Regions from separate parts of the Photobacterium nomapromontoriensis genome, predicted to be linked through region 2. Evidence: predicted binding sites of a transcription regulator. Region 2 holds the regulator's gene; the other holds the start of a gene.

Region 1 (15,501 bases), on a different contig from region 2:
CAAACGACTAATTCTTCCTGTCATTATTATTGCCTTGTTGGCAGCATCTACAGGCACTCAAGAACTAACAACTAATGTGTTAGCAGATGCGTTCTGGCAAGTGGCCACTTACGTTGCTGCAACACTTACGATCTACCACGTCCTTGCTGACAAATTGAACCAGAAAAATAACCGACTTAGCCTACGGCTAGCTCAAAGTGCACGGTATCAGGTTATTTTTGCTTCCGCGATGGGGGCTTTACCTGGATGTGGTGGAGCAATAGTAGTGATCACCCAATTTGTTCGTGGCAGGCTTAGTTTTGGTGCTGTCGTCGCCGTTTTAACCGCAACAATGGGCGATGCTGCATTTCTTTTGATTGCGACGGAGCCTACCACGGGATTACTGGTTATGATGATTGGCTTTTTTGTGGGTATTATGTCTGGGCTGATTATCGATGCTATCCATGGCTCCCATTTTTTACGCCCGAGCACTTTACCAAGCTCCACACATAAATATGATCGCCCATCAAATCCAAATATTGTTAATAAGCCGATTATTCAATTACAAGGTATATTCTGGCAATGGATGTTACTTCCGGCCTCTATCATCGCCGTAATGGGATCATTCCAGATCGATATCGATCATGCTTTTCATCTACCAGATAACACCATAAATATCATTGGGGCAATCGCTGCATTAATCGCCATGTCATTATGGGCCACCAGCCGTGATATCACCAATTACGAATCAGCGGTATCAGAAGATCCTAAAATTCGACCAATCAATTTATTTCAGCGAGTCGCACAAGATACCAATTTTGTTACTAGCTGGGTCATCGCCGCCTTTCTGATCTTTGAATTAACCATTTATTGGAGTGGGATCAACCTTACTAGCCTATTTTCTAACTGGCTATTATTGCTTCCTTTGATGGGAGTCTTAATAGGGCTACTTCCTGGCTGCGGACCACAGATATTAGTTACGGGATTATATCTATCTGGCATGGTTCCATTTTCCACCCAATTAGGTAATGCCATCAGCAATGATGGGGATGCTCTATTTCCAGCTATCGCATTAGCTCCTAAAGCAGCACTGGTTGCTACTATTTACTCCTCAATCCCCGCACTCATTGTTGCATACGGCTATTTTTTCATATTTGAATATTCAATATAGATAACAAAAAGCCCCGTAATACGGGGCCTTAATGGAATCTATAGGATTATTTTAGAACGGAATATCGTCGTCAAAATCCATTGGCGGCTCATTGTACTGAGGCTGTGGTGCTGCTTGTTGCTGTTGCTGCGGAGCAGACTGCTGTGCAGGCGCAAAGTTATTATTTTGCGGTGCGTAGTTCTGCTGCGGAGCCGCTGCTGGTTGTTGAGGCTGACCCCAACCACCTTGCTGCTGTTGCTGGCCCTGACCGCCTTGACGGCCGCCTAGCATCTGCATCACACCATTAAAGCCTTGCACGACGATTTCAGTGGTGTACTGATCTTGGCCTTGCTGGTTCTGCCACTTACGGGTCTGTAGTTGACCTTCAATGTAAACCTGTGAACCTTTACGCAGGTACTCACCCGCAACTTCAGCAAGCTTTCCGAATAGCGCAACACGGTGCCATTCAGTTTTTTCACGCTGTTCGCCGGTGTTCTTATCACGCCATGACTCAGAGGTAGCAACAGTAATATTTGCTACTGCACCGCCACTTGGCATGTAACGGATTTCAGGATCATTACCCAAGTTACCGACGAGGATAACCTTGTTTACGCCACGACTGGCCATAGTTCTCTCCGATCTCATTACCGACTTAAATAATCATCAAGCCGTTATTGAAAGTTTATACTTAATCGCGCAGTCTATCATGCTTCGACCTGTTGGGAACAGTTGTACGAGGTTAAACAGCTGCAAATCTGATCTTGATCTAACCTTCAAGTTGCGAACAATAAGTATACACCTAACTGTGTTTTTATACAGCATTTTGCTTTTAAGGCAATAGCGGCTATGCAATAATGCCTCACTCATAAGTCAGTCAATAAGCTCATCGATATGGATAAGATTGAAGTCAGAGGTGCCCGAACCCATAACCTCAAGAACATTTCTCTCACGCTGCCTCGGGAGCAGCTGATTGTGATTACTGGCCTATCGGGGTCAGGTAAGTCATCGCTCGCTTTTGACACCCTGTATGCTGAAGGTCAACGTCGTTATGTCGAATCATTATCGGCCTATGCCCGCCAGTTCTTGTCTCTGATGGAAAAACCGGACGTTGACCACATTGAGGGGTTATCACCCGCCATCTCTATCGAGCAAAAATCTACCTCACATAACCCACGTTCAACAGTCGGTACTATCACTGAGGTCTATGACTATTTGCGCCTGCTCTATGCTCGTGTCGGTGAGCCTCGTTGCCCTACCCACAACGTCGAGCTGGCGGCCCAGACCGTCAGCCAGATGGTAGATAAAGTTCTCGAGCTGCCAGAAGGCAGCAAGATGATGCTACTGGCTCCCATCATCAAAGAACGTAAAGGCGAACACGTCAAGACACTCGCCAATCTTGCCGCCCAAGGCTATATTCGCGCCCGGATCGATGGAGAGATCTGCGATCTCTCCGATCCACCGACACTAGAGCTGCATAAGAAACACACCATTGAGGTGGTCGTTGACCGCTTTAAAGTTCGCGATGATCTTCAGCAACGATTAGCCGAGTCTTTCGAAACCGCTCTGGAACTCTCTGGCGGAACGGTCACCGTGAGCCCGATGACACCAGATGAGCATGAGACCATTATTTTCTCGGCAAACTTTGCCTGCCCGCAATGTGGCTATAGCATGCAGGAACTGGAGCCTCGCCTGTTCTCGTTTAACAATCCAGCCGGGGCTTGTGGAACCTGTGATGGCCTCGGAGTCCAGCAATTTTTTGACCCATCCCGAGTGATTCAAAATGGTGAGCTCAGCTTAGCTGGCGGGGCGATCCGTGGCTGGGATAAACGTAACTTCTATTATTTTCAAATGCTCAAGTCATTGGCTGAGCATTATGGTTTTGATGTCGAAGCGCCGTTTGATACTCTGCCGAAAAAAACGCGCGATGTGATCCTCAATGGCTCAGGACGCACTGACATAGAGTTTAAGTACATTAATGATCGCGGGGATATCACGGTTCGCCGTCATCCATTCGAAGGCATCCTTAACAACATGGAACGCCGCTACCGTGAAACAGAATCTAATTCTGTCCGGGAAGAATTAGCCAAGTTTGTATCGACTAAACCTTGCAGCAGCTGCCATGGTTCTCGTCTGCGACTTGAAGCGCGTCATGTTTTTATTAACAATACCACCCTACCAACCGTCAGCGAGATGAGCATCAGCGAGGCGATGGATTTTTTCAGCCAGCTAAATCTCTCTGGGCAAAAAGCCCAAATAGCTGAAAAAGTTCTTAAGGAAATTAACGACCGCCTCAGCTTTCTGGTTAATGTCGGACTTAACTACCTCAACCTGTCACGCAGCGCAGAAACTTTATCCGGCGGCGAAGCGCAACGAATTCGTCTGGCAAGCCAAATAGGTGCAGGACTGGTCGGTGTCATGTATGTATTGGATGAACCATCCATTGGCCTCCACCAGCGTGACAACGAGCGCTTGCTGAGTACCCTGACTCACTTGCGGGATCTCGGCAATACCGTGATTGTGGTCGAGCACGATGAAGATGCGATCCGGATGGCAGATCATGTCATTGATATTGGCCCGGGAGCCGGTATTCATGGCGGCAATATCATTGCAGAAGGTAAGCTCGAGGATATTCTCGCCAATGAAGCATCTCTAACCGGGCAATACCTCAGTGGTAAGAAAGCCATTCCCATCCCAGTGCAACGCGTTCCGATGGATCCCGAACGCACCGTCAAGCTACTAGGGGCAACAGGTAATAACTTAAAAAATATTGATGCGGAGATCCCTGTCGGCCTGTTCACCTGTATTACGGGTGTCTCAGGCTCAGGGAAATCAACACTGATCAACGATACATTCTTCCAAATCGCCCACCACCAGCTCAACGGGGCAACCTTAGGCCAACCCGCGCCTTACCGGGACATTCAAGATCTGGAGCACTTCGATAAGGTGATCGATATTGATCAAAGCCCTATAGGCCGGACGCCACGTTCAAATCCTGCGACCTATACGGGGATTTTCACCCCTATCCGTGAATTGTTTTCCGGCACTCAAGAATCTCGCGCTCGTGGCTACAAGCCAGGCCGTTTCAGTTTCAATGTAAAAGGGGGGCGTTGTGAAGCCTGTCAGGGGGACGGGGTGATCAAAGTTGAAATGCATTTCCTGCCTGATGTTTATGTGCCTTGTGACAGCTGTAAGGGCAAGCGCTACAACCGCGAAACACTGGAAGTACGCTACAAGGGAAGAACTATCGACGAAGTGCTTGAGCTGACCGTTGAGGATGCACGAGAATTTTTTGATGCGGTTCCAGCAATTGCAAGAAAGTTACAAACATTGATGGATGTCGGTTTATCGTATATCCGGCTAGGCCAAGCTGCGACCACACTGTCTGGCGGTGAAGCGCAACGCGTGAAGCTAGCCAAAGAGCTGTCTAAACGCGATACCGGCAAAACCTTGTATATTCTGGATGAACCGACAACCGGACTGCATTTCCATGATATACAGCAGCTACTCAATGTCCTGCACCGCCTGCGAGATCATGGCAATACCATCGTGGTGATCGAGCATAACCTCGACGTGATCAAGACCGCTGACTGGATCATCGACCTAGGCCCGGAAGGCGGCGGCGGTGGTGGTGAGATCATTGCAACCGGTACCCCAGAACAAGTTGCTTTGGTAGAGGGCTCACATACAGCACGCTTCCTGAAACCTTTGCTACAGAAAGGAACCGCCGTACAATAAACCCGAACTAGCACCTAACATCATCAACCGGGCCGCTATCAGGCCCGGTTTTGTTTGCTTAAGACATTGATATTCAGCTTATATCAAACGGAACGACTATGACCGTGTTATACGTAAAAGGCACCAATCTGGCCGAGAAAGGGATCAGCAAACCGCTGGTGAAACCCTTTCTGATTTCACTCGGTATCCTGTTCTTACTGGCCATGCATTATTTTCAGCATAATCCTGGCGGCGCGGGGTTGGAGCTGTCGTTTAATGCCATGAGCTGGATCCCCTTCAGCTTCGCCATTGCTTTTGGTCTGCTGGAGATCTGCCGTCAACGAGTCTGGCGTTATACTCGCCTGACAGTGGTGCTGTTCATTTGCTGCATATTACTCACACTGCCGATTATTTATGACGATGCAGCCGTTGCCGCGACCCTGCCTCGCCTTGCTGGCTTATGGGCCGGATTGCTTTTCTTCATTGCCCTTCAGCAATTTGCCTTTCATCAGAAACAACGACAGCGGCTCCTCTGGCTGATTATCGGTGCCGTCTGGATTGAGGCAATATTTGGCTGGGGCCAGTTCCTGCTACTCGAACCGGGAAACCCTATTGGCTATAACACGGTTGAAAATCGGCCATACGGGATTTTCCAGCAACCCAACGTAATGGCCTCCTTTTTGGCCACCGGACTACTGTTGTCTGCTTATCTGCTGGCAAGGATCCCGATGTACCGCGGTAAATGGTCGTGGCAGCAACTGTTTCTGATCGCCACGCCCGTTATTACCATCCCTATTCTGGTGGTCCTGAGCTCACGCACTGGGTGGTTAGCTGCGGCGGTAGGTACATTGATGATGATCCCCTACTTGTACCGATTTGCTGCCAAAGCCCAATGGCGAATGTGGTTGCTGATGGTCGCTCTCAGCCTGAGTGTGTCTTGGGGACTCATCTCAAACCTCCACTGGACACCGCAAGGGGGGGAAAATCGCTTAAGCTTGGTCAGTGCTAGAGCGATGCATATCCCTCAAGCTATCGACATGTTCCTGAATAAACCACTCACGGGCTATGGCTATGGCCGATTTGAAGCTGGTTATATCACCCAAACGGCACAATGGCATCACAACGAGCCCAACCGACCAGCTGGAATGGCCGCACTGGATCATCCGCATAATGAACTAGCCTACTGGGCTGCGGAAGGGGGTATTGTCCCATTGGTAGCGCTACTCATTGCTGCTGCTGCCGTTTTCCTTAAAGTCAAAAAAGCAAAATCAGGCACTCAACTTGCCTTGGTGGGATTATTCTTTCCGCTGACCTTGCATACTCAGCTCGAATACCCGTTTTATCACTCGCTGGTCCATTGGCTGATTTTCATTATCCTGATCTATTGGGTCGATAACCTGACCGCCAAATACTACCGGCTCAAAATGAACTACATTCTCTCTATCCGGATACTGGCGCTAATGCTGCCACTAACGGTAACCGGTTATATGGCAACCACTCTCTATTCGGGATATCTGCTCACGAAGTACGAGACGACCCAACCTGTCAATATCAACTACCTTTTGCGGGTCAATAATCCCTGGGCATGGCAGAATCGTTTTGAATGGGATCTCCACCTGACTCAGCTTCAGCTTGGTGCTAGCACGGATAATCCGCAATTAATTCAGGAATACATCACTTGGGCTCAGCACAAAGCCAAACTATGGCCGCGCCCAGCACTGTACCAGAACCTGATCACCGCCTATCAATACCTCGGCAAGGATGGGGTGGCTGAACAAATTCGGCAGGAAGCGCGGTATCTGTTCCCAAGCGGCGAGTTCAACCAGCAACCCCACTCTTCTGCCAGTAAAGTAATGGCTAAGCCAATGAGTGCGACTGACGCTAGTCAGTAACCACCCCACCTAACAAAACGGCTACCGAAGTAGCCGTTTTTTCAAGTCTGCAACCGCATCATTTCAATGTTGTTTCCAGCGCACGTAGACAGAGCGCAACATTCTCACTGCGGGCCGCATATCCCATCAAGCCAATGCGCCATGCTTTACCGGCCAAAGCCCCCAGACCGGCACCAATTTCCAGGTTATAGCGTTCAAGTAGAATCTTCCGTACTTGTGCATCATCGATCCCTTGCGGAATATAAACGGCATTGAGTTGCGGCAGACGAGAGGACTCCTCAACAACAAACTCAATCCCGAGTTGCTCTAAACCTTCGCGTAACTCTTGATGTATATCACGATGGCGTTGCCATGCCTGTTCCAAACCTTCATGCTGCAGTAATACCAAGGCTTCATGCAGCGCATACAAGCTGTTTACTGGGGCGGTATGGTGATAGCTTCGCTTGCCCTCTCCGCTCCAATATCCTAAGACCAAACTCTGATCTAAAAACCAGCTCTGAACCGGTATCTGACGCTGCTGGATCTTTTCAATCGCACGCGGTGAAAATGTCAACGGTGATAAGCCCGGTACGCAGGAAAGGCACTTCTGGCTCCCTGAATAGACCGCATCCAGCTGCCATTCATCCACCAGCAGAGGTACACCACCCAGAGAGGTAACAGCATCAACAATAGTCAGGCAGCCATGCTCGCGAGCCAATTTAGCTATCGCTTGGGCATCACTCAAGGCCCCCGTTGACGTTTCGGCATGAACAAACGCCACAATTTTCGCATCCGGATGGCTGGTTAATGCCTGACGGACAAGTGCGGGATCAACGGGCTCTCCCCACGTATTGTCAACCATCACCGCAATGCCGCCACAACGCTCGACATTCTCCCGCATCCGCTCGCCAAACACGCCATTTCGACACACGATGATTTTGTCTCCCGGCTCAACCAGATTGACAAAACATGCTTCCATCCCGGCACTGCCTGGCGCTGAAACCGCAATCGTAAAAGTATTCTGAGTCTGAAATGCATATTGAAGTAGCTGCTTCAACTCATCCATCATGCCAATAAACAATGGGTCTAAATGGCCAATCGTCGGGCGGCTTAATGCTTGCAAGACTGACGGATAAATATCCGAAGGACCGGGGCCCATAAGGGTGCGTTGAGGTGGGTAAAAACGACCAATTTTCATTATTATTCCTCCCTGAAAGTAAGAGTGGTTATCATCAGTTTCGATAACAAGGGTACTTAATGACTATATCAGCTCTATCACGATTGTGCGTATTTCGATAGCTTACCCACTCTTGAATCATGACTGGTGCATTTTTCGGCTAATTTTGAGCAAATCATGTCATCTTATGATTGACAAACTGGCCACAGATCCGCTTCAATAAAGCACATTTTTTGTTCATCCTGATGCGCGTTATTTTCAGGTGAAAACAGAAGAGGAGCGTTACCCAGGTATCTAGGATTGCGGGGCCCCACCCCAAAGCAATCTGGAGAGGGGGAGTAACGCCGAGATATGACATGACAGGGGGCATGTTATATCGGCTTAGAAGGTTGAATCCTTCTAGCTGTCATCTTTCCCGAGACAATGGTGAGGGAAAGGTGGGGAGCTTCTGGTTGTTGTATCTTCCAAGATCTTACCGCTTTGCTCTCCTGACACTTATGTCGGGATCTTGATCCCGAGTCACCCCCCTATGTATGAGAACGTTTAATTTATTCATTTTGGGAGACTCGTTGTGAGCTTTATTGACAATAATTCTGCGGTTCCTCCGCCGATCACTGTAGCGAAATTTGGCGGCACCAGTGTAGCCGATCATGCCGCCATGAGCCGAAGCGCCGAAATCATTAAAAACAACCCATCAGCTAAGGTTGTATTGATCAGTGCGTGTTCCGGTGTAACCAACCTGCTAGTTGAATTAGCAAATGGAATTGCCGATATCGAGCAGCGCTCACAACGGCTACAACAACTTCGTACAATCCATCAATCGATTCTCGATGATTTAACGCAACCGGAATGCGTATCAACAGAGATCTATCAACTTCTTGATAATATCGCAACGCTATCGGAACACACGGCGACATCTCCGTCCGTCCAGTTTACCGATCAATTGGTTGCTCATGGAGAACTGCTGTCAACATTCCTTTTCACTCAGATCCTGAATGAAATGGGGGCACCAGCCCAACGTTTTGACATTCGTCATGTCATGCGTACCGATAACCAATATGGTAAAGCCGTACCAGATATTAATACCATCCGTCAGCTTGCAGAGCAGCATCTCCAGCCACTGCTGACAGATAAGATCATTGTTTCTCAGGGCTTTATTGGTTCTGATGACAAAGGAAAAACCACCACACTTGGTCGTGGCGGCAGTGACTACAGTGCAGCACTTATCGCAGAAGCAATCTGTGCAAATACGCTGGAAATCTGGACTGACGTACCGGGTATGTACAGTACCGACCCACGCATTACTGCCAATGCAAAGCCAATTAGTGAAATCAGTTTTAGTGAAGCATCGGAAATGGCTAACTTTGGGGCAAAAATTCTGCATCCATCAACGCTGCTTCCAGCGGTTCGTCAGCAGATCCCAGTTTTTATCGGATCCTCGAAAGCACCCGATCAAGGCGGCACATGGATCCGCCAGCATGTAACGGAGCCACCGAAGTTTCGTGCGCTGGCTTTACGTTGCAACCAGACCATGGTAACCCTCACTAGCCTGAAGATGTTCCATGCTTACGGTTTTCTATCTGAAGTCTTTCGGATCCTGGCTGAGCACAAAGTTTCTGTCGATCTGATCACCACATCAGAAGTCAGTATATCGCTAACTCTGGATCAAACTGATACCGGTGGCGGTGCACCCAATCTGCCAGCAGCCGCAACAGCAGCGCTAAGTGAGCTATGCCGAGTCGAGGTTGAGCATAACTTATGTCTTGTCGCCCTGATTGGCAATAAGCTAGGTGAAGCCCCCGGAGCAGCAACTCAGGTATTTGGTACACTCGACCAATACAGTCCTCGCATGATTTGCTTTGGTGCCAGCACCCATAACCTCTGCTTCTTGGTCAGTACTCAGGAGTCACGAGACGTAGTAAAAACACTGCATCAGGCTCTGTTCGAGTAATCCTCGCTCAGACACAAGAAAGGCGCTCAATGAGCGCCTTTCTTGTGTCAGTCAATTCTCGAAAGAACAGCCACGCCTAATGCAAATTAGGCCCCAGCCATTTTTCGGCCTCAATCGTGTTCCATCCTTTACGATCTGCATAGCTATCTCTCTGATCTTCTTGGATCTGTGCGATAGCAAAATAACGCGAGTCCGGATGAGAAAAATACCACCCCGATACCGACGCACCCGGCCACATGGCATAGCTGGATGTCAGCGACATGCCTATCGCCTCTTCCACGCCTAAAAGCTCCCACAATGTGCCTTTCTCTGTATGTTCTGGACATGCAGGATAACCGGGAGCAGGGCGGATCCCTTGATAATTTTCACGGATCAAATCCTCATTGGACAGGTCTTCATGTAACGAATATCCCCAAATTTCTTTCCGTACAATTTTATGTAAGTACTCTGCAAAAGCTTCAGCCAGACGATCAGCCACCGCTTGGATCATGATCGCATTATAGTCATCGCCCGCCGCTTTATAAGCATCGGCCAGCGCTCGCTCGCCGATACCTCCCGTCACGGCAAATGCCCCGACCCAATCAGACTTACCACTTACTTTCGGGGCGATATAGTCCGATAAGCAGTAATTGAAACCTTTTGGCTTCTCAGTCTGCTGACGTAAGTGATAAAGCACTTCTGCCACAACTGTACGCGACTCATCGGTATACACTTCAATGTCATCACCGACACTGTTGGCTGGAAATAATGCACATATCCCCTTCGCTTGTAATAAGCCCTCGCTTTCCACTCTATCCAGTAACGAATTCGCATCATCAAATAAACGCTTCGCTTCCTCTCCAACCTCTTCGTGATCAAAGATAGCAGGGTATTTCCCCATCAATGACCAAGTCATGAAAAAGGGAGTCCAGTCGATATAACTGCGCAGGGTCGCGACATCAACGTCATTAAATTCATGTATACCCGGTTTAGCAGGTACCGGCGGTGTATAACTCTCCCAGTCAATATCAACCTTATTGACGCGAGCCGCTTCCAATTTTACGGGCTTAGATCGAGGGCGTTTACGAGCATGCTGCTCACGTACCACATCATAATCAGCCTGCAGCTTTTCGACAAAGGCAGGCTTGAGATTTTCAGACAACAGCGATGAACATACGCCAACTGCACGAGAAGCGTTGTTCACATACACCACTGGCTGATGGTAGTTTTGTTCAATCTTCACTGCGGTATGGGCTTTCGATGTTGTCGCTCCACCGATTAATAACGGTAATTCAAATCCCTGGCGTTCCATCTCTTTGGCCACATACACCATTTCATCCAACGATGGGGTGATCAACCCAGATAGACCTATAATATCAACGTTTTTTTCTTTGGCGACTTGAAGGATTTTCTCGCACGGCACCATCACCCCAAGGTCAATGATTTCATAGTTATTGCACTGTAATACCACACCAACAATATTCTTACCTATATCGTGCACATCACCTTTAACGGTTGCCAGTAAGATCTTCCCATTGGACGATCCGGATTGTTTAGACGCATTGATAAATGGCTCTAAATGAGCAACAGCCTGCTTCATCACCCGCGCTGATTTCACGACTTGTGGCAGAAACATTTTACCCTCACCAAACAGGTCGCCGACCACATTCATGCCATCCATGAGTGGCCCCTCAATCACGGCAAGCGGTTTATCAGCATTCAGCCGCGCCTCTTCAGTATCTGCAATAATAAATTCGGTGATCCCTTTGACAAGAGCATGCTCCAAACGCTTCTCTACTGGCCAAGTTCGCCATACCAAAGCTGTAGCATCGGATTCTTTACCTACATCCTTCCCTGCGTATTCAGCGGCAATATCGAGCAAACGCTCAGTACTATCATCTCGCCGGTTAAGCACCACGTCTTCCACGGCTTCGCGCAGTTTATCTGGCACATTATCGTAAACCTCAAGCTGACCAGCATTGACGATTCCCATGTCCATACCGTTCTTAAAACAGTGATAGAGGAACACTGCATGTATCGCTTCGCGCACATAATTGTTACCGCGAAACGAAAAAGACACATTAGAAACCCCACCAGAAATCATGGCATGTGGCAAGTCGCGCTTAATGTCTGCCACCGCATCAATGAAGTCGACGGCATAGTTATTGTGTTCCTCAATCCCAGTCGCAATAGCAAAGATATTCGGGTCAAAAATGATATCTTCAGGTGGAAAACCCACTTCATCAACAAGGATCCGATAAGCTTTGGTGCAAATTTCCAGTTTTCGCTCACGAGTATCGGCCTGCCCAACCTCATCAAATGCCATCACAATAACGGCTGCACCATAGCGACGGATCAGAGAGGCCTGCTCAACAAATTTGACTATCCCCTCCTTTAGAGAGATTGAATTAACGATCCCTTTACCCTGAATACACTTCAGACCGGCCTCAATCACGTCCCATTTGGAGGAGTCGACCATGATGGGAACTTTAGCGATCTCCGGCTCCGTGGCACACAGATTTAAGAAGCGGACCATCGCAGCTTCCGCATCTAACATGCCTTCATCCATATTTATATCAATGATTTGCGCGCCGTTTTCAACCTGCTGACGGGCTACGTCCAACGCTTCATCGTACAATTCTTCTTTGATCAGACGTTTGAATCGAGCTGAACCTGTCACATTAGTTCGCTCACCCACGTTAATAAATAACGTGTTTTTTTCAATCGTTAACGGCTCAAGGCCAGATAAGCGGCAAGCGACGGGAATATCAGGTAACACGCGGGGTTTGAGATCTTTGGTGGCAATATACATATGGTGAATATGCTCAGGCGTCGTACCACAACACCCTCCTATCAAATTCAAGAAGCCACTCTCCGCCCATTCTTTCACGTGTACGGCCATCTCTTCAGGCGACAAATCATATTCACCAAACGCATTAGGCAAACCTGCATTTGGATGCGCGGAAACTGCACATTCTGAGATCCTCGATAACTCTGCCACATATGGACGTAACTCATCCGGGCCTAAAGCACAATTAAGACCAAATGAGATCGGCCTTACATGACGTAGTGCATTATAAAACGCTTCTGTTGTCTGCCCTGAAAGCGTTCGGCCAGAGGCATCGGTGATGGTACCGGAAATCATCACAGGCAAACTATAACCAAGTTCATCAAAAACAGTTTCCACCGCAAAAGCGCACGCTTTGGCGTTGAGTGTATCAAAGATAGTCTCAATCAGGATTAAATCAACGCCACCTTGGATCAGGGCATGAGTGGATTCCGAATAGGCTCGCACAAGCTCATCAAACGTAACATTACGGTAGCCAGGATCATTTACGTCGGGTGATATAGAGCAAGTGCGATTAGTCGGACCTAACACACCAGCAACAAAACGTGGCTTATCCGGCGTTTTTCCCGTCCACTCATCAGCAACGATACGAGCGAGATGGGCCGCTTCACGGTTAATCTCCGCACTCAGACTTGCCATATCATAGTCAGCCATGGCAATCGTCGTAGCATTGAAGGTATTAGTTTCAAGAATATCAGCACCAGCCTCAAGGTATGCCGAATGAATATCCTTAATCAACTGCGGCTGACTCAGCACTAATAGGTCATTATTGCCCTTTAAATCAGAATGCCAATTAGCAAATCGCTCACCACGATAATCTTGCTCCTCAAGTTTATAACCTTGAATCATGGTGCCCATACCACCATCAATGATCAGGATCTGCTCTTTAATTCGCTTCTGTAGTAAATCCTTGTCCGTCAGCACTGTATTCTTCCTTATATAATGTTACAGCTAGTTCACATCCTACCATAGCAGAGTTGGAAATCTAGACGTCTAAAGGGCTTTTTGATGAGAAAAAAAACAATGCTTATCGCGAATAAATCATGGTCATCAGACTAGGATACATTTATATTTTGACACTATTTCTTGCTTTACTTTTATTTTTTAATGAGGTTACGGGATGTCAGTCTACAGCACTCTCTGTTTCTTAGCGGCTGCCGCTATGCTTATAGCATTTGTAAATAGCAAGATTGGGAAGATGCAAAGCACCATCGCCATTACTGCTGGCGCATTGATCCTCTCACTTTTCATCATTATTGCCGGGCAAAATGGTTGGTTTCATTTAGAAAGAATTGCAGCTGAACAGCTCGGGGAAGTCAATTTTGAAGATTTTCTTCTCAAAGGTATTCTCGGCTTTCTATTATTCGCTGGTGGATTAGGGATCAAGCTTCCGCATTTGGAAGAACAAAAGTGGGAAATCACCACCCTAGCCTTAGCTGCCACGCTATTCTCGACCTTCTTTATCGGATTCGCGCTATGGGGGATCTGCCAACTCTTCGGAATCCAACTAGATTTAATTTACTGTCTGATCTTCGGCTCATTAATTTCGCCCACAGATCCCATCGCCGTTTTAGCGATCGTAAAGAAACTCCATGCTCCTAAACAAATTTCAATCCAAATCGAAGGCGAATCTCTTTTTAATGATGGTTTTGGTCTTGTTATCTTCGTAACACTCTTTACAGTGGCTTTTGGAAATGAAACCCCAACAGTCTTAGGTGTAGGCCAGTTATTCCTCCAAGAAGCCGTCGGTGGGATAGTCTATGGCTTTGCTCTCGGTTTACTTTTCCACTATCTCATCAGCTCCACCAATGATCATTCGATGGAGTTATTACTGACGCTGGGGATCCCGACTGCTGGTTATGTTTTTGCAGAAGTGATCCATGTATCAGGCCCATTAGCAATGGTCGTATCAGGAATCATGATTGGAAACTGGACCCGTTATATTGGTTTCTCAAAAGAGAGTGAAGAGCACTTAGATCACTTCTGGGAGCTCATTGATGAATTCCTCAATGGCGTTTTGTTTCTCTTGATCGGTATGAGCATGCTGCTCTTTAAATTCCATCAAGAAGATTGGATCTTGATGGTCATTGCTATCCCTCTTGTCCTACTAGGCCGCTACCTAAGTGTTAAACTGTCCTACTTTGGCTTTCAACGTTATCGTAATTACAACCCGATGTCCGTGAGTATTTTAACTTGGGGTGGATTACGGGGTGGCCTCGCTCTCGCCATGGCAATGGCAATACCGGCAGGTATTATGGTCATCCCAGAAAAGAACATTGATGTTCGTGAAATCATACTAGTCATGACTTACGCTGTTGTTGTATTCTCGATCCTGATCCAAGGCTCAACCATTATCCCATTAATCAAAAGAGCTAAAGTATGGGAAGCAAACACGAATAATTAATACTGCAGATCTTTAACCGTGACTCAAATAAGTCGCACTATAACAATAAGGCCTGCAAATGCAGGCCTTATTGTTACGTTTACGCTATTCATCTTTAGTAAAATTATCTTCCGAAAAGTGTTCCAGATCATAAGGTGTCTGCTGATAGACGCAGTAATTCAACCAATTCGAAAACAGTAAGTGTCCATGGCTACGCCAACTAGCAATCGGAGGATGGGCTGGATTATCATTAGGATAATAATTAACTGGAATAAACGGCTCCATCCCTTCACCAAGATCACGTACATATTCGTTATGTAATGTATCGACATCATACTCAGGGTGGCCAGTAACAAAGACATTACGCTTATCTTTCGTCGCGGCTAAATAGGTTCCAGCCAGCTCAGATGTCGCAAGAATATCCAGATCTGTATGCTCTTCAAGATATG
Region 2 (15,501 bases):
TGAATTGTCCTCCAAGCGCCCACTACTGCCTCGTGACTGGGCACCGTCAGACGATGTTCAGGAAGTGCTAGATACCTGCAAGGCCATTGCTGAGCAGCCACGCGAAGCGCTCGGCGCCTATGTGATTTCGATGGCCAGAACCGCCTCTGATGTATTGGCGGTCCACCTGCTGTTACAAGAAGCCGGCTGCCGCTTCCGGATGGATGTCTGCCCACTGTTCGAAACCTTAGAAGATCTCAACAATGCTGAAGATGTCATCAAGCAGCTCATGAGCATCGACTGGTATCGAGGATACATCCAGAATTATCAAATGGTGATGATCGGCTACTCCGATTCAGCCAAAGATGCCGGAGTCATGGCCGCAGGCTGGGCTCAATACCGAGCCATGGAAGCATTGGTAGCTGTTTGTGAAGACACTGGGGTCGATCTCACCTTATTCCACGGCCGTGGCGGGTCGATTGGCCGTGGTGGGGCGCCGGCACACGCGGCACTGCTCTCTCAACCACCGCGCAGCCTGAAAGGGGGCCTGCGAGTCACCGAACAAGGGGAGATGATCCGCTTCAAACTTGGCTTACCGGAAGTTGCGGTAAACAGCCTGAGCCTGTATACCAGCGCCATTTTGGAAGCCAACTTACTGCCACCACCCGCACCAAAGCAAGAGTGGCGTGAGCTAATGAATGTGTTATCCGACGTCTCTTGCGATGCCTATCGCGATGTTGTCCGTGGTAATCCTGAATTTGTCCCTTATTTCCGTGCCGCGACACCAGAAATGGAGTTAGGAAAACTACCGCTAGGATCACGCCCGGCAAAACGTAACCCAAATGGTGGTGTTGAGAGCCTGCGTGCTATTCCATGGATTTTCGCCTGGAGTCAGAACCGCCTGTTACTGCCGGCTTGGCTAGGTGCAGGCGAAGCGATCCAATTTGCCATCGACCAGGGCAATGCCGCTCAATTGGAAGAAATGTGCCGTGAATGGCCCTTCTTCTCAACTCGTCTCGGCATGCTAGAAATGGTCTTTACCAAGACCAACATGGGAATTGCTGAGTACTATGATCAGCGCTTAACTGAACCGTCCCTCTGGCCACTAGGGCAACAACTGCGCGAACAGCTTCAATTGGATATCAAAGCGGTATTAACGGTTGAAAACAGTGCTCACCTGATGGAACAAAATCCATGGGGCGCCGAGTCTATTCGACTGCGTAATATCTATGTCGAACCATTAAATATGCTACAGGCCGAGTTGTTATATCGTACCCGTAAGCAAGAGGCCCAATCACCACTACTGGAAGAAGCTTTAATGGTCACCATTGCGGGTATAGCCACGGGGATGCGTAATACCGGATAAATCAGCTCAGTACCTCACCCCCATAAAGGCTATCTAGAATAGCCTTTATGGGATCATCAATATCAACGACACTCAATAATGAGACAGTCAACCATTAGCGATATAGACTAGTGTAAAAGTGCACACTGTGAAAGCAGGTGAATCCCAACTCTTTGCAGTGCACAAAGCATAGTAAAAATACCCAATATCTAGACCAGCATCACAAGATGAATAATTGGTTGCATCAGATTTTCGTGATATTACGCTCTGATGTCGATAAATTACCGTTTGATGTGTATGCTACGCGATCTCGATCAGGTACTGCAACAACGTGACTATAAAACGCCAAAGAGCGGAAGGGTAATGTTGCACCGAGATGGGCGACCTGATTGATTTTCTTTTTTTGTAGTATTTTAACGGATAGAAGAGATGTCACTACCACATGTCATTTTAACTGTGCTGAGCAACCGCGACGCCACAGGCTACGATATCACCAAAGAATTTTCCCACAGCATTGGCTACTTCTGGAAAGCTAGCCACCAACAAGTATACCGTGAACTGAATAAAATGGCGGGCAACAATCAGGTAACTTGCCAGCTTGAACCTCAAGAAGGCAAACCTGACCGCAAAGTCTACTCAATCACAGAGCTTGGTCGCCAAGCACTGTATGAATGGTTCCAAGAACCTGCACGTAATCCAACCATCCGTGATGAGTTTTCAGCCAAACTAGTTGTCTGCGGCGTTTACAATTCAGAACCTATGCAGCAGCAACTGGAAGCACTGATTGAAGAGTCCCACACTCTGATCAGCCACTATAACGAAATGGAAAAAGTCCATTTCGCTAATTACAAATCGATGGATCGCCAGTCGCGTCTTGATCGCCTGACACTACGTCGTGCGGTTCACAACCGTCAAGCCTGGATTCTATGGGCTGAAGAAGTACTGAGCGAGCTGAAAGACATTGACGGCCCAAACAGCCCTGTTGCCCTGTAATAACCGCTTACTAAGCAAAAAAGCCGCTATCAGCGGCTTTTCTTTTTTGCGGCCCTTTTACTCATCAGCTCATACGTCCTGCACCGCACGGACCCCAAGCGTATGGCATATAGCGTAAGTGAGCTCAGCGCGGTTTAACGTATAAAAGTGAAAGTCTTTTACCCCTTCCCGGCTCAATATTCTGACCATATCCATTGCATTGCTGGCCCCGACCATCTGACGACTGAGCAAATCATCATCCAGCCCTTCATATTGCTTTTCCAACCAGCCTGGTATTTTGACATTATTCGCACCGGCAAAACGCTTAGCCTGCTTCATATTAGATACTGGTAAGATCCCAGGGACAATCTCGACATCAATCCCAGCAGCCACACAACGGTCACGAAAACGCAAATAGCTCTCTACATCAAAGAAAAACTGGGTAATGGCTCTGCATGCCCCTGCATCCACTTTGCGTTTGAGATTGATAAGATCCGCCTGAGCGCTCTTGGCTTCAGGGTGCACTTCCGGATAGGCGGCCACGGAAATATCAAAATCCGCTTCAGCACGAAGCAACGCGACTAAATCAGTCGCATACATATCCGGTTTCCCACCCTGTGGTGGCAGATCACCCCGCAACGCGACAATATTACGAATACCGTTATTCCAATAATCCCGCGCGATGGTGCGCAACTCATCACGCGTTGCATCAATACAGGTCAAATGCGGGGCCGCAGCCAAGCCGGTTTGATCCTTAATATCTTTGATAATGGAATGGGTTCGATCGCGTTCGCCAGAGTTTGCGCCATAGGTCACAGAAACAAAGTTAGGTTTGAGTGTTTTCAGGCGGTGAATGGAATTCCACAGGGTCTGTTCCATCTGCGCGCTGCTGGGTGGGAAAAACTCAAATGACACATTGATATTGCCATCAAGCTCAGCAATATTTTGATTCAGTGCATCCAGATGGCTCGCGTGTGAATACCCCATAGTCCCTTCCTTCCTGTGCTGGCCGGTTGGCCACTCCCTCAATTATGACGCCGGAAATATCCATTTAGACGTCTATATGTCTACAGGATGTATTGTAACCAATTTAATGTCAACCGGATGATCATGAATATTTCTCAACATCACATTGCAGTATTTTCACGTCGTTATAACATCGCAACCAAGCGGTTAGTATCTGATAACAATGCCCCAGCCGTCACATCGCGGCCTGCTCCCGGGCCACGGATCACCAAGGGGTTATCTCGATACCAACGACTTTCTATCGCAAAAATATTGTCACACGGCAACAAATTGGCCAACGCATGCTCGTGAGCAAGAGCCTCTACGCCAACCACTGCTTTTCCATGCCGATCCAAACGGGCCACATAACGCAAAACCTTCCCTTCTTTCTGAGCCTTACATAACCGATCATAAAGGAGATCATCAAGTACGGCAGACTGTTCAAAGAAACCATCCAACGAAAGATCGACAAGCTCGTCAGGTACCAATGTCTCAACCTTCACTTGCTCCGGCTCCAATTGAAGCCCCGATTCTCGGGCTAAAATCACCAGTTTTCGCATCACATCACTGCCATCCAGATCATGGCGCGGATCCGGCTCAGTAAGCCCCTGTTGCCAAGCGAGCTCCACCAGCTGAGAAAAGGGTACCGAACCATCATATTGTTGAAACAGCCATGACAGGGTGCCTGAGAATATCCCGGATAAAGCAATGACCGTATCACCACTTTCCGACAAATCGCGTACGGTGTGATTAACAGGTAAACCCGCGCCAACCGTCGCATTATGCAGCCAGAAGCGGCTGCTTTTAGCAAACGCATCGATCACCGAGTGATACTGCTCTCCCGATGCTGACCCAGCAACCTTATTCGCCGAGATCAAATGCAGCCCCGCCTCCGCGATCTGCGGATATCGGGCGGCGAGCTCACTACTGGCCGTCACATCCAACACAATGACATCATCGTAGGTATGCGATGCTAACTCGGTCAACCATTCGCCCGGCAAATAATCCACGGCCTCATCATCAAAATTCTGTAACGCCCCCAACGGATCAATACCGTCAAAGTCCATCCAATAACGGCGGCTATCCACCACACCAACAAGGGTAAACGTCATCCCATGGCGCTTCTCAAGGGGAGATTTTTCAGCCGCAAACAGTTCTAACCAACGGCTACCAATATTCCCCTTTCCGCACAACACTAAGCCAATCCGCTTTTGGGCCTGAAACAGGCTCTGGTGAATACGCTGGATCAATGGGTCCGTATCCGCCCGGCGTAACACCGCCACCAAACTGAGTCCAGACTCCGATACCGACACAAATTCAACGGGCTGATCTTTTAATTGTTGATAGAAGCCATAGCAATGAATCGCATTATTCACGACGCCCGCACCTACTGCGGCAACCAACGAGAAACCATCTCTCAAGCGCAATTCAGCCACGATGCCGCTGTCTTGGAGTAAGGCCAGGACACTGTTGACGACCTCTGAGGTATAGGCCAATAAGATCCGCCCTTTATCGACTTCAATATTTTGCGCTAATGGTAATAACTGGGCTCGCTGCAGGATCCGCTCCAGCTCCATGACTACAGGACCCACATCACGCGAACCTGATACATCAAGCGCAATCAAGCAGACATCCTCTAATGAAGTAATGATCTTGGCCCCTCGACCTGAGGCCAAGACTCGCTCCACTCGGGTGGAGCCCGATTCTGGCTGATGACTACAGCGCAACGTCAGATCGATCGTACTCTGCGCCACGGGCTGCAGAGTACGACTATGCAAGACAGGGGCTGCCAATCGAGCCAACTCGCTCGCTTCATCTAACCGCAATAAGGGGAGTAGACAAGCATCTTCCACTTTTCGCGGATCAGCACTGTATACGCCAGCCACATCACTCCAGATAGTCACCCGTTCAGCATCGACCAGTGCACCAATCACCGTCGCCGAGTAATCCGATCCATTACGTCCGAGCAAAACCGTATCACCGCAGCTGCTACCGGCCATAAAACCCGTGATCACAATACGGTGCTGACTATGTTGAGCCAGCTGCTGGTTCAGCAATGGCTTGGACTGCACACGATCCACCTCGGGCTGTGCACTGCGCTCTGCCCGCAAGAACACGCGCGAATCAAGGCTAACCGCAGGCAGCCGCTGTTGCGTCAACAATGCCGCTAACAAACGGGCGGACCACAACTCACCATGGCCCAACACCAATGCAATATCATCATCAGCGAGTGGCTGCTCACCTCGGCGGGAAATATCCGCCAAATCTAGATGTAGCTGAGTCAATAATGCATCCGCCACATCCCCTTCCAGCAGAGCTTCAATCAGTTGCTGCTGAAAAATCCGCACCAATTGCAATGTTTCGTGCGCCTGTCGACCATCTCTATTGAGCAATGTCACCCAGTCGATAAGCTGGTTCGTCGTCTTACCGGCCGCTGATACCACCACCAAATCATTCGGCCCCGAATATTCTCGTATGATCTCAACCACTCGACGATAGCAGTCAGGATCAGCCAAACTGCTGCCTCCAAACTTGTGTAGCTGACGCGGAACGAATGTGCTCATGAGTCTACCACCGCTGCTTTATGAAAGGCCTGTTCCAAATCTGCAATCAAATCCGCGGGGTCTTCTAACCCAACCGATAAACGGACAAGTAATTGGGAAATCCCCGCTTCTGCTTGCGCTTCATCCGACATGGCTCGATGCGTCATGCTGGCAGGATGACAGATCAAGCTCTCTGTTCCTCCCAGTGATTCCGCCAGTGAAAAATATTTCAGCTCACGAACTACTGTTTCCAACTGCGCCATGCTACCCGCCACTTCGAAGCTCAGCATTGCCCCAAATCCTCTCTGCTGCTTCAGCGCAATGGCATGGCCTAGATGCTCTGGCTGACTGGGGTGATAAATCATTCCCACCAATGGTTGCTGTTGCAAATAAGTGAGGATCGCAGCACTGTTTTCCTCATGAAGCCGCATTCGAGGCGCCAAAGTACGTAAGCCTCGCAGGGTCAGGTAGGCATCAAATGGTGCGCCAGTAGCACCAATACAATTTGCCCACCAGGCGATCTTCTCTGCTTGCTCTGTATCTTGGGCGATCAATACCCCACCCAAGACATCAGAATGACCATTAATGTATTTTGTCGTCGAGTGAACAACAAAATCGGCACCAAGGGCGATCGGTTGCTGTAGGATTGGGGTTAAAAACGTATTATCAACGGCAACTAGAGCCCCAGCCTGTTTTGCCGCGTCGCAGAGCTCTGCCACATCGACAATCCGCAGCAGAGGGTTAGATGGTGTCTCGACCCAAATAAGTGTTGGCTTCCATGCCAGCGCGTCAGCCAATGCGGCCGGGTCGGTCTGATCAACAAAACGAACGTTAAAGTCTCCTTTCTCCGCCCGGGTATTGAACAAACGGTATGTACCGCCATAACAGTCGTGAGGGGCGATGAGAAGATCATCCGGGCCTAGGAGTGCCGATACCAGCAAATTGATGGCGGCAGTACCACAGTTAGTCACCACGCCACCCGCACCGCCTTCCAATTCCGTCAAGGCATCAGCGAGGGTGTTACGAGTCGGATTCCCCGAACGGGAATAATCATATTGAGGAAGCTCACCCAACTGGGAGAAGCTGTATGTTGAAGTTAAATACAATGGCGGGACCACCGCATTGTATTGCGTATCCGAATCGATGCCAGTACGCACGGCAATCGTGGCAATCTTCTTGTCACTCATATTCACTTCCTTGTGAGGCTAACCTCTGCGGCTAAATAACGTTTACGTAACAACATTACCACAACAAAAAAAGCCGTCAATACTTCCAGACGTCCATATGTCTTTGCTTATGGCGGTAAATCCCGCTAAAATCCAATTCTACAATATTTCTTCAATCTAACATCGCTGAGAAGGTTAACAATGGCAGAGTGGAATGGCGAATACATCAGTCCATACGCGGAACACGGTAAGAAAAACGAACAAGTAAAAAAAATTACTGTTTCGATTCCATTGAAAGTGCTAAAAATCCTGACAGACGAGCGTACACGTCGACAAGTCAACAACTTACGTCATGCTACGAACAGTGAGCTACTGTGTGAAGCCTTCTTGCATGCCTATACCGGCCAGCCGTTACCGACCGATGATGATATCCGTAAAGACCGTCCGGATGACCTTCCAGCGGAAGCAAAAAGCCTGATGGACGAGATGGGAATTAAATACGAAGACATCAACGAATAAACCCGTTGGTGTCATTCAGGTATAAAAAACCAGCCGTGTGCTGGTTTTTTTACGTCCGCACCTGCCAATAACCGTTCTTTTTTGCCGGTTAACGAATTTGTATGAAAAAGTAAACCTGAAGGCAACGGTGAGCATCGCGCCGTAAAAAAAAGACATAAAAAAAGGAACGCTATGCGTTCCTTTTTTTGGTCATTTCGACATTCAATCAGGCAATTACTTGCTAGATAGAGTACCAAAACGCTTGTTGAATTTGTCCATACGACCACCAGAGCTAACTTGACGCTGCTTACCAGTGTAGAAAGGGTGACACTTGTCGCATACATCAAGGTTGATGTCTTTACCCATAGTAGAGTTAAATACGAAAGTGTTGCCACAAGAACAACGAGCGTTTACTGGAGTGTACTCAGGATGAATACCTTGTTTCATGGGATAACCTCAAAAAGTAAGGCCGTGTCGCTCTCCCGATCCAAAGCCGGGCACCACACGTCATTAAAAAAATCAACGTACTGGTAACATACCAATACATCAAATTAGGCGGCGTATAGTAATCAATCATCTCGACCAAATCAACTGATACGCTCCTTTTTTCACCGCTTTGCTGCCGCCCCTCCGCCGAGGTACACTTCCCTATCTTAGTAGATACTCATTATGCGGTTTGATATGACGCCCAACATTGCCCGCGTGGCCCTTCCTGTTCCTCTCGACAAGCAGTTTGACTATTTGATCAAACCGGGCCAGCAGCCAATCATCGGCGGACGGGTTAAAGTACCGTTTGGCCGCCAACACCTCGTGGGTATCGTCACGGCCCTCACCGATCACTCAGACTACCCCATCGCCCAGCTCAAGCCCGTGAGTAATGTTGTCGACGTACAACCGTTATGGCCACACGCCTTATTTAAGCTACTGTGCTGGGCTAGCAGCTATTACCAATATCCACTGGGTGATACACTGGCCAATGCGATGCCAACACTGCTGCGCAAAGGTCGCGATGCCACAACGGCGACACTGAAACAATGGCAACTGACAGCTGTAGGACGCGATCAACCAATAACCGCCTTAAAACGAGCACCACGCCAAGTACAGGCTCTCAATGCGCTACGTCAGGGCAAAGTCAGTCATGAAGCATTACTGGCTGAAGAAATCAGCAGCGCCACCCTCAAAACATTAAGTGACAAAGGCTGGATTGAGTCTATTGACGAACAACCAGCCCTGCACAACTGGCAAGCCAGTTTCACGGTCACTGAAGAAAAGCCTAAACTCAACGAAGAGCAAGCTCTGGCGATAGCCTCAGTCAACGCCAACCCAGATTTTGGTTGCTATCTACTAGAAGGTGTTACAGGCTCGGGCAAAACCGAAGTTTATCTCAATTTGTTAGAGCCCGTGCTTGCCGCAGGTAAGCAGGCACTGATCCTGGTACCTGAGATCGGCTTGACCCCGCAAACCATCAACCGTTTCCGACGTCGGTTCAATGTGCCATTGGAAACCATCCATTCTGGCCTCAATGACAGTGAACGACTCGCGGCCTGGTTGGCGGGGCGTGACAACCAAGCCGGGATCATTATCGGCACCCGTTCTGCACTGTTTACACCATTTGCTAATCTGGGCATTATTATCGTCGACGAGGAACACGACAGCTCCTACAAACAGCAGGACAACTTACGCTACCATGCCCGGGATCTGGCCGTGATGCGAGCCAGTCAAGAAAATATCCCCATCATTCTTGGCTCTGCCACCCCGGCACTGGAAACCTTACACAATGCCAAAAGCGGCAAATATCACCATCTGATCCTGTCACGCCGAGCAGGCCAAGCCCAGTCAGCGCGCCACGGTGTGCTTGATGTCAAAGGGCTTTACCTTGAGGCGGGGCTCTCTGCCCCGCTGATCGCTCGGATGCGCCAGCACCTCAAAGCGGGCAATCAGGTCATGCTATTTCTCAACCGTCGCGGTTTTTCCCCCGCCGTCATTTGCCATGAATGCGGCTGGCTGGCCGAATGTAAGCGCTGTGATGCCTATTACACCTTTCACCAGCAAAGCGGGGAACTACGCTGCCACCACTGCGCCACCCAGCGACCAATGCTGCACCAATGCGGCAACTGCGGCTCAACCCAGCTCAATGCCGTCGGGGTGGGTACAGAGCAGCTCGAACAACAATTGGCGACACTTTTCCCGGAATATCGCACCGTGCGTATCGATCGTGATAGTACCCGCCGCAAGGGCAGCCTGGAAAATTATCTCGAGGCGATCAAAAACAATGAGTACCAAATTCTCATTGGCACTCAAATGCTGGCTAAAGGGCACCATTTCCCCGATGTGACTCTCGTTGCCCTGCTTGATGTCGACAGTGCCTTGTTTAGTAATGACTTTCGTGCGCCAGAACGCTTAGCTCAACTATTCATACAAGTTGCAGGGCGTGCCGGGCGTGCCAGCAAACCCGGTGAAGTGGTACTGCAAACCCATCATCCCGAACATGCCCTGCTGCAGGCCTTGCTGTATAAGGGCTATGGCCATTTTGCCTCAGGGGCTCTGAGCGAGCGCAAACAAGCCTGGTTACCTCCTTTCACTTATCTTGCCTTGGTGAGGGCGGAGGCAAACCACAGCGAGCAGGTTGAGCAATTTCTCCAGCAGGTTCGGGGGATCGTTGAATCTAACCCCATATTCAACTCAGACACGATGGTGATGGGACCGAACCCTGCCCCTCTGGCTCGTCGCTCTGGACGCTATCGTTGGCAGCTATTGGTGCAGGCCCCAAGCCGAAAAACCCTGCAGCAACTACTGAGCATTGCCAAACCCGCAATCGCATTATTGCCACTCGCCAAGAAAATTCGCTGGTCGATTGATGTCGAACCACAGGATTTAACTTAAAATGAACAATGCGACACAGTTCACACGAACGATGTAATTAATGCCATTTTGAGCATGTTTAATCCCAAGCAGACAGCCTACAATAACAATCTCGCTGTTTCAGGTATCAGCCCGGTTTGGCCATGATCCTTCAGCGGTTTACAGAGAGAGAAATAATAGAGAGGAACATTAACTATGGCGACAATGAAGGATGTTGCCCAGCTCGCTGGTGTCTCGACGGCCACGGTTTCCCGTGCCTTGATGAACCCAGAAAAGGTGTCAGCCTCAACCCGTAAAAAGGTCGAGCAGGCTGTCATGGATGCTGGCTATTCACCCAATTCACTGGCTAGGAATCTTCGTCGCAACGAATCAAAAACCATCGTCACCATTGTCCCTGATATCTGTGATCCGTATTTTACAGAAATCATCCGCGGTATCGAAGAAGCGGCAATGGAGCATGGTTATCTGGTATTGCTTGGCGACAGTGGACAACAAAAAACCCGAGAAAATTCATTCGTCAACTTGGTCTTTACCAAGCAAGCGGATGGCATGCTGTTATTGGGAATCGATCTGCCGTTTGATGTCAGTAAACCAGAACAGAAAAACCTCCCACCGATGGTCATGGCCTGCGAGTTTGCCCCTGAACTGGAACTCCCCACGGTTCATATCGATAACCTGACAGCCGCCTTTGAAGCCGTTAATTACCTGACCCAAATGGGCCACAAGCGCATCGCTCAAATTGCCGGTCCTGATTCTGCTGTTTTGTGCCAATTCCGCACTCAGGGTTACCAACAAGCACTGCGCCGAGCAGGCATCGAACTCAATCCAGCGTATACTACTAAAGGCGATTTCGGCTTCGCTGGCGGTGCCAGAGCGGTCACTACATTGCTCTCTCTGCCTGAGCCACCAACGGCGTTATTATGCCATAATGACGTGATGGCCATTGGCGCGATGCAGCAAGCCAAACGTCTGGGTTTCCGGGTCCCACAAGATCTGTCTATCGTCGGCTTCGATGATATTCAATTTGCCGAATACTGTGACCCACCATTGACCACGGTCTCCCAGCCTCGCTATGAGATTGGCCGTCAGTCGATGCTCATGCTGTTGGATATTCTCAAAGGTAAAGAGATAGCCTCCGGCTCCCGCCTGCTGGATGCTAAACTGGTGATAAGGGAAAGTGCGGCACCACCTGCGAACTGAACCCAGCGGTGAACATTACAACAATGAGCTTATGTTTTGCGCATAAGCTCACAAAAACAACGCCTTTTGCAATAAGCTGACGACACAGACCCCTATCAGGGTCTAGTCAGTTATGCCGCAAGTTTGTAACATATAGCCCATTATTCTCCATTGGCTCATTATTACCGTGGCTACAAAAGATTACGTAAAACGCGGCCGTGCCACCAAACGGCCAGCCCGCAACAGCCGTAAGGCACAACCAAGCAATGGTTTCCCCGTCGTATGGGCCATCATTGCCTTATGTATGGTGGCCGCGCTAGGCTATGGACTACACTTCCTATCCAGTGCTCCGGTTCCTGAACCGCAGCAGACGGTAATAACGCCGTCCAAGCCACATACGGAATCACCATCGGTCAAGCCCCCTAAAGTCACGCCAAAGCCCGAGGCCAAACCGCTGCCACCCAAACCAGAAGAAAAGTGGGACTATATAAAGGTACTGGAAAACAAAGAAATTCAGGTCGAGGCTAAAAAAGAACAAGCCCCAACACGGCCATATCTGATGCAATGCGGAGCCTACCGCAGTCAGAGTCAGGCTGATGAACGAAAAGCCATGATTGCTTTTCAAGGGTTAACCAGCCAAATCAAGATCAGCCAAGGTGAAAAAGGCAACTGGTATCGGGTAATTCTTGGCCCTTATCAACAAAAGCGCAAAGCGGAAAGCGATCGCAACCAGCTTCGCAGAGCGGGTATTGAGCCCTGCGCTATTTGGTTTTGGGAGTCATAATCGTCTCTCTGATATATATTGTTCAAGGATGCTTCGGCATCCTTTTCTTTCAGCGCCGCCCCTTGAAAGTCCCACAATTGATCCCCAGATCGAAAGGTATATCGAAACCGGCACTCGCCGGGCAAGACTCAAAGAGGTAACACCGTGACAACTATTGTATCTGTTCGTCGAAACGGAAAAGTCGTTATCGCTGGTGATGGCCAGGTCTCCCTGGGCAACACTGTTATGAAAGGTAACGCGCGCAAAGTACGCCGTTTATATAACAACAAAGTTCTCGCAGGCTTTGCTGGCGGCACGGCCGATGCCTTCACCCTATTTGAACGTTTCGAGCGCAAGCTGGAAATGCATCAGGGCCACCTGCTCAAGGCAGCCGTGGAACTGGCCAAAGACTGGCGTACCGATCGAATGCTACGAAAGCTGGAAGCCCTGTTAGCCGTCGCCGATGAAACCGGCTCACTGATCATCACAGGTAACGGTGACGTCGTACAACCAGAAAATGACCTAATTGCAATTGGATCTGGCGGTAATTTTGCCCAAGCCGCAGCAACAGCTCTACTGGAAAACACCGATCTCGATGCCCGTGAAATAGCAGAAAAAGCCCTCAATATTGCAGGGGATATCTGCGTGTTTACCAACCACTACCACACCATCGAAGAGCTCGACACAAAAGAAGGAAGCGACCATGTCTGAGATGACCCCTCGCGAAATCGTTCATGAACTTGATCGCCATATCATTGGTCAAGATAAAGCCAAGCGTGCAGTTGCTATTGCCCTGCGTAACCGCTGGCGCCGTATGCAGCTCCCTGAAGAGCTGCGTGTCGAAGTCACACCGAAAAATATCTTGATGATCGGTCCGACTGGTGTAGGTAAAACCGAAATCGCTCGTCGTCTTGCCAAACTGGCCAATGCACCTTTCATTAAGGTAGAAGCCACCAAATTCACAGAAGTTGGCTATGTGGGTAAGGAAGTGGAAACCATTATTCGTGATCTGACGGATGTGGCGATGAAAATGACCCACCAACAAGCCATGGAAAAAGTCCGTTTCCGCGCCGAGGAGCACGCCGAAGATCGCATTCTTGATATTCTGCTACCACCCGCACGCGATGCGTGGGGGAAAAACGAAGAAAGCGACACTCACTCGTCCACACGTCAGTCTTTCCGTAAAAAACTGCGTGAAGGCAAATTGGATGATAAAGAGATTGAAATTGATGTTGCCGCGCCACAAATGGGGGTTGAAATCATGGCGCCTCCAGGCATGGAGGAAATGACCAACCAGCTACAGGGCATGTTCCAGAATCTGGCTGGCAACACCACCAAAAAGCGCAAAATGAAGATCAAAGACGCGATCAAAGCAGCCACGGAAGAAGAAGCGGCCAAGCTGGTTAACCATGACGAGCTCAAAGAACAAGCTATCTTTGCAGTCGAGAATAATGGCATCGTGTTCTTAGATGAGATCGATAAGATCTGTAAGCGCGGTGAGTCATCAGGCCCAGACGTTTCTCGCGAAGGGGTACAGCGTGATTTGCTTCCTCTGGTTGAAGGTAGCACAGTCACGACCAAACACGGTATGGTCAAAACTGACCACATCCTGTTTGTCGCATCTGGCGCATTCCAGGTTGCGAAACCATCAGATCTGATCCCCGAGCTACAAGGCCGTCTACCGATCAGAGTCGAGCTAGAGGCCCTGACCAGTGGTGACTTCAAACGTATCTTGACCGAGCCTAACGCTTCCCTAACGGAGCAATATAAAGCACTGATGGCAACCGAGTCGGTCGAGATCGAGTTTACCGAAAGTGGCATCGATAAATTGGCTGAGGCTGCCTGGCAGGTCAATGAGCGGACCGAAAACATTGGTGCCCGCCGCCTGCATACCGTTATGGAGCGTCTCATGGAGGAATTATCCTTCGATGCAACGGATCAGTCCGGTTCAAAGACCATCATTGATGAGGCCTATGTCACCAAACGCCTTGGTGAGCTGGTAGAAGATGAAGATCTGAGCCGCTTTATCCTATAGCAACAAGCTGCTTATTTACCCGTAAACGGCGTCCCACGACGCCGTTTTTTTGTTCTCAAACAAACAATATCGCGATAAAGTTGCCCATTGCGACAGTTTCGCCATAATAGGTCTCTACACGTTATAGGCATAAGACCACACTATGAAATCATCTTCACTCGCAATTTGGCTAGATGCTGCACGGCCTAAAACCCTGCCGCTGGCCATCGCCTCAATTGTATGCGGCAGCGCAGTAGCAGGATGGCAAGGAAGTTTTTCTGCAGTGATAGCAGGCCTCGCCTTGCTAACCGCGCTCTTACTCCAGATCCTCTCGAATCTGGCAAATGACTACGGCGATGCCGTGAAAGGCACTGACAACAACCAACGACTCGGCCCCCAGCGTGCCATTCAATCAGGTTTAGTGACACCCAAGGCAATGCAAAAAGCCATGGTACTCAATATTATCCTGACTATGATCAGCGGGCTAAGCTTAATCTTACTCGCCACCAATAACTTACACGATATGTTTGGCTTCATGTTGCTCGGCATCATGGCCATCGTGGCATCGATAGCCTACACCGTAGGCAATAAACCCTATGGCTACCGTGGCCTTGGCGATCTGTCGGTACTGATGTTCTTTGGCTGGTTAGGCGTAGCAGGTACCTATTACCTGCAAGCGGGTCAAATTGACTCTATTATCATGCTACCGGCAACTGCCTGTGGACTGCTAGCGGTCGGCGTTTTAAATATCAACAACTTACGCGACATAGATAATGACCGAGCCTGTGGCAAACTGACCCTCGCAGTGCGCATGGGGCCGGAATGGGGACGTAAATACCACTTATTCTTGCTTATCACCAGCGTGATCTGTCTGGCATTATTTGCCCTGTTAGAGCTGCACTCACCTTTTGGCTGGCTTTTCATCCTTAGTGCTCCGCTGTTATTCAAGCATGGTAAACAAGTCATGCAAGCCACTGACGGGGCGGCGTTACGTCCAATGATGGCCACGATGGTCAAGTGTGCTCTGCTCACTAACCTGCTGTTCGCCACTGGCGTTATACTCGCCACATCGTGATAACCTTTGCAAAATGAAAGAATAATGCTGTTAATCAGTTTGGCATCGCGACACGCTAGCTGAGTAGCTTTCACCCTCTGTTATTTGGCTGCCAATACCG

What was found. Region 2 encodes MetJ, which represses methionine synthesis genes. Its sites were predicted from a motif close to TTAGACNTNTANANGTCTAA; they were not measured.
Region 1: metH (methionine synthase) is a predicted target of MetJ. The motif match lies at 13,647-13,666, and genes of this name have one in related genera.

Annotation. Positions count from the first base shown of each region.
Region 1 covers NZ_JAKJSL010000032.1:3,355-18,855, reverse strand. The annotation lists gene L4D12_RS13780 (putative manganese transporter) at 1-1,150, shown strand, start outside; gene L4D12_RS13775 (single-stranded DNA-binding protein) at 1,202-1,756, opposite strand; gene uvrA (excinuclease ABC subunit UvrA) at 2,021-4,864, shown strand; gene L4D12_RS13765 (PglL family O-oligosaccharyltransferase) at 4,963-6,735, shown strand; gene L4D12_RS13760 (pyridoxal-phosphate-dependent aminotransferase family protein) at 6,794-7,912, opposite strand; lysine riboswitch at 8,156-8,347, shown strand; gene lysC (lysine-sensitive aspartokinase 3) at 8,463-9,842, shown strand; gene metH (methionine synthase) at 9,919-13,593, opposite strand; gene L4D12_RS13745 (cation:proton antiporter) at 13,790-15,073, shown strand; gene metA (homoserine O-succinyltransferase MetA) at 15,158-15,501, opposite strand, start outside.
Region 2 covers NZ_JAKJSL010000021.1:111,962-127,462, reverse strand. The annotation lists gene ppc (phosphoenolpyruvate carboxylase) at 1-1,345, shown strand, start outside; gene L4D12_RS07600 (PadR family transcriptional regulator) at 1,754-2,317, shown strand; gene metF (methylenetetrahydrofolate reductase) at 2,387-3,283, opposite strand; gene L4D12_RS07590 (bifunctional aspartate kinase/homoserine dehydrogenase II) at 3,448-5,865, opposite strand; gene L4D12_RS07585 (O-succinylhomoserine (thiol)-lyase) at 5,862-7,031, opposite strand; gene metJ (met regulon transcriptional regulator MetJ) at 7,212-7,529, shown strand; gene rpmE (50S ribosomal protein L31) at 7,743-7,955, opposite strand; gene priA (primosomal protein N') at 8,190-10,391, shown strand; gene cytR (DNA-binding transcriptional regulator CytR) at 10,566-11,570, shown strand; gene L4D12_RS07560 (SPOR domain-containing protein) at 11,737-12,333, shown strand; gene hslV (ATP-dependent protease subunit HslV) at 12,478-13,023, shown strand; gene hslU (ATP-dependent protease ATPase subunit HslU) at 13,016-14,347, shown strand; gene L4D12_RS07545 (1,4-dihydroxy-2-naphthoate polyprenyltransferase) at 14,490-15,401, shown strand.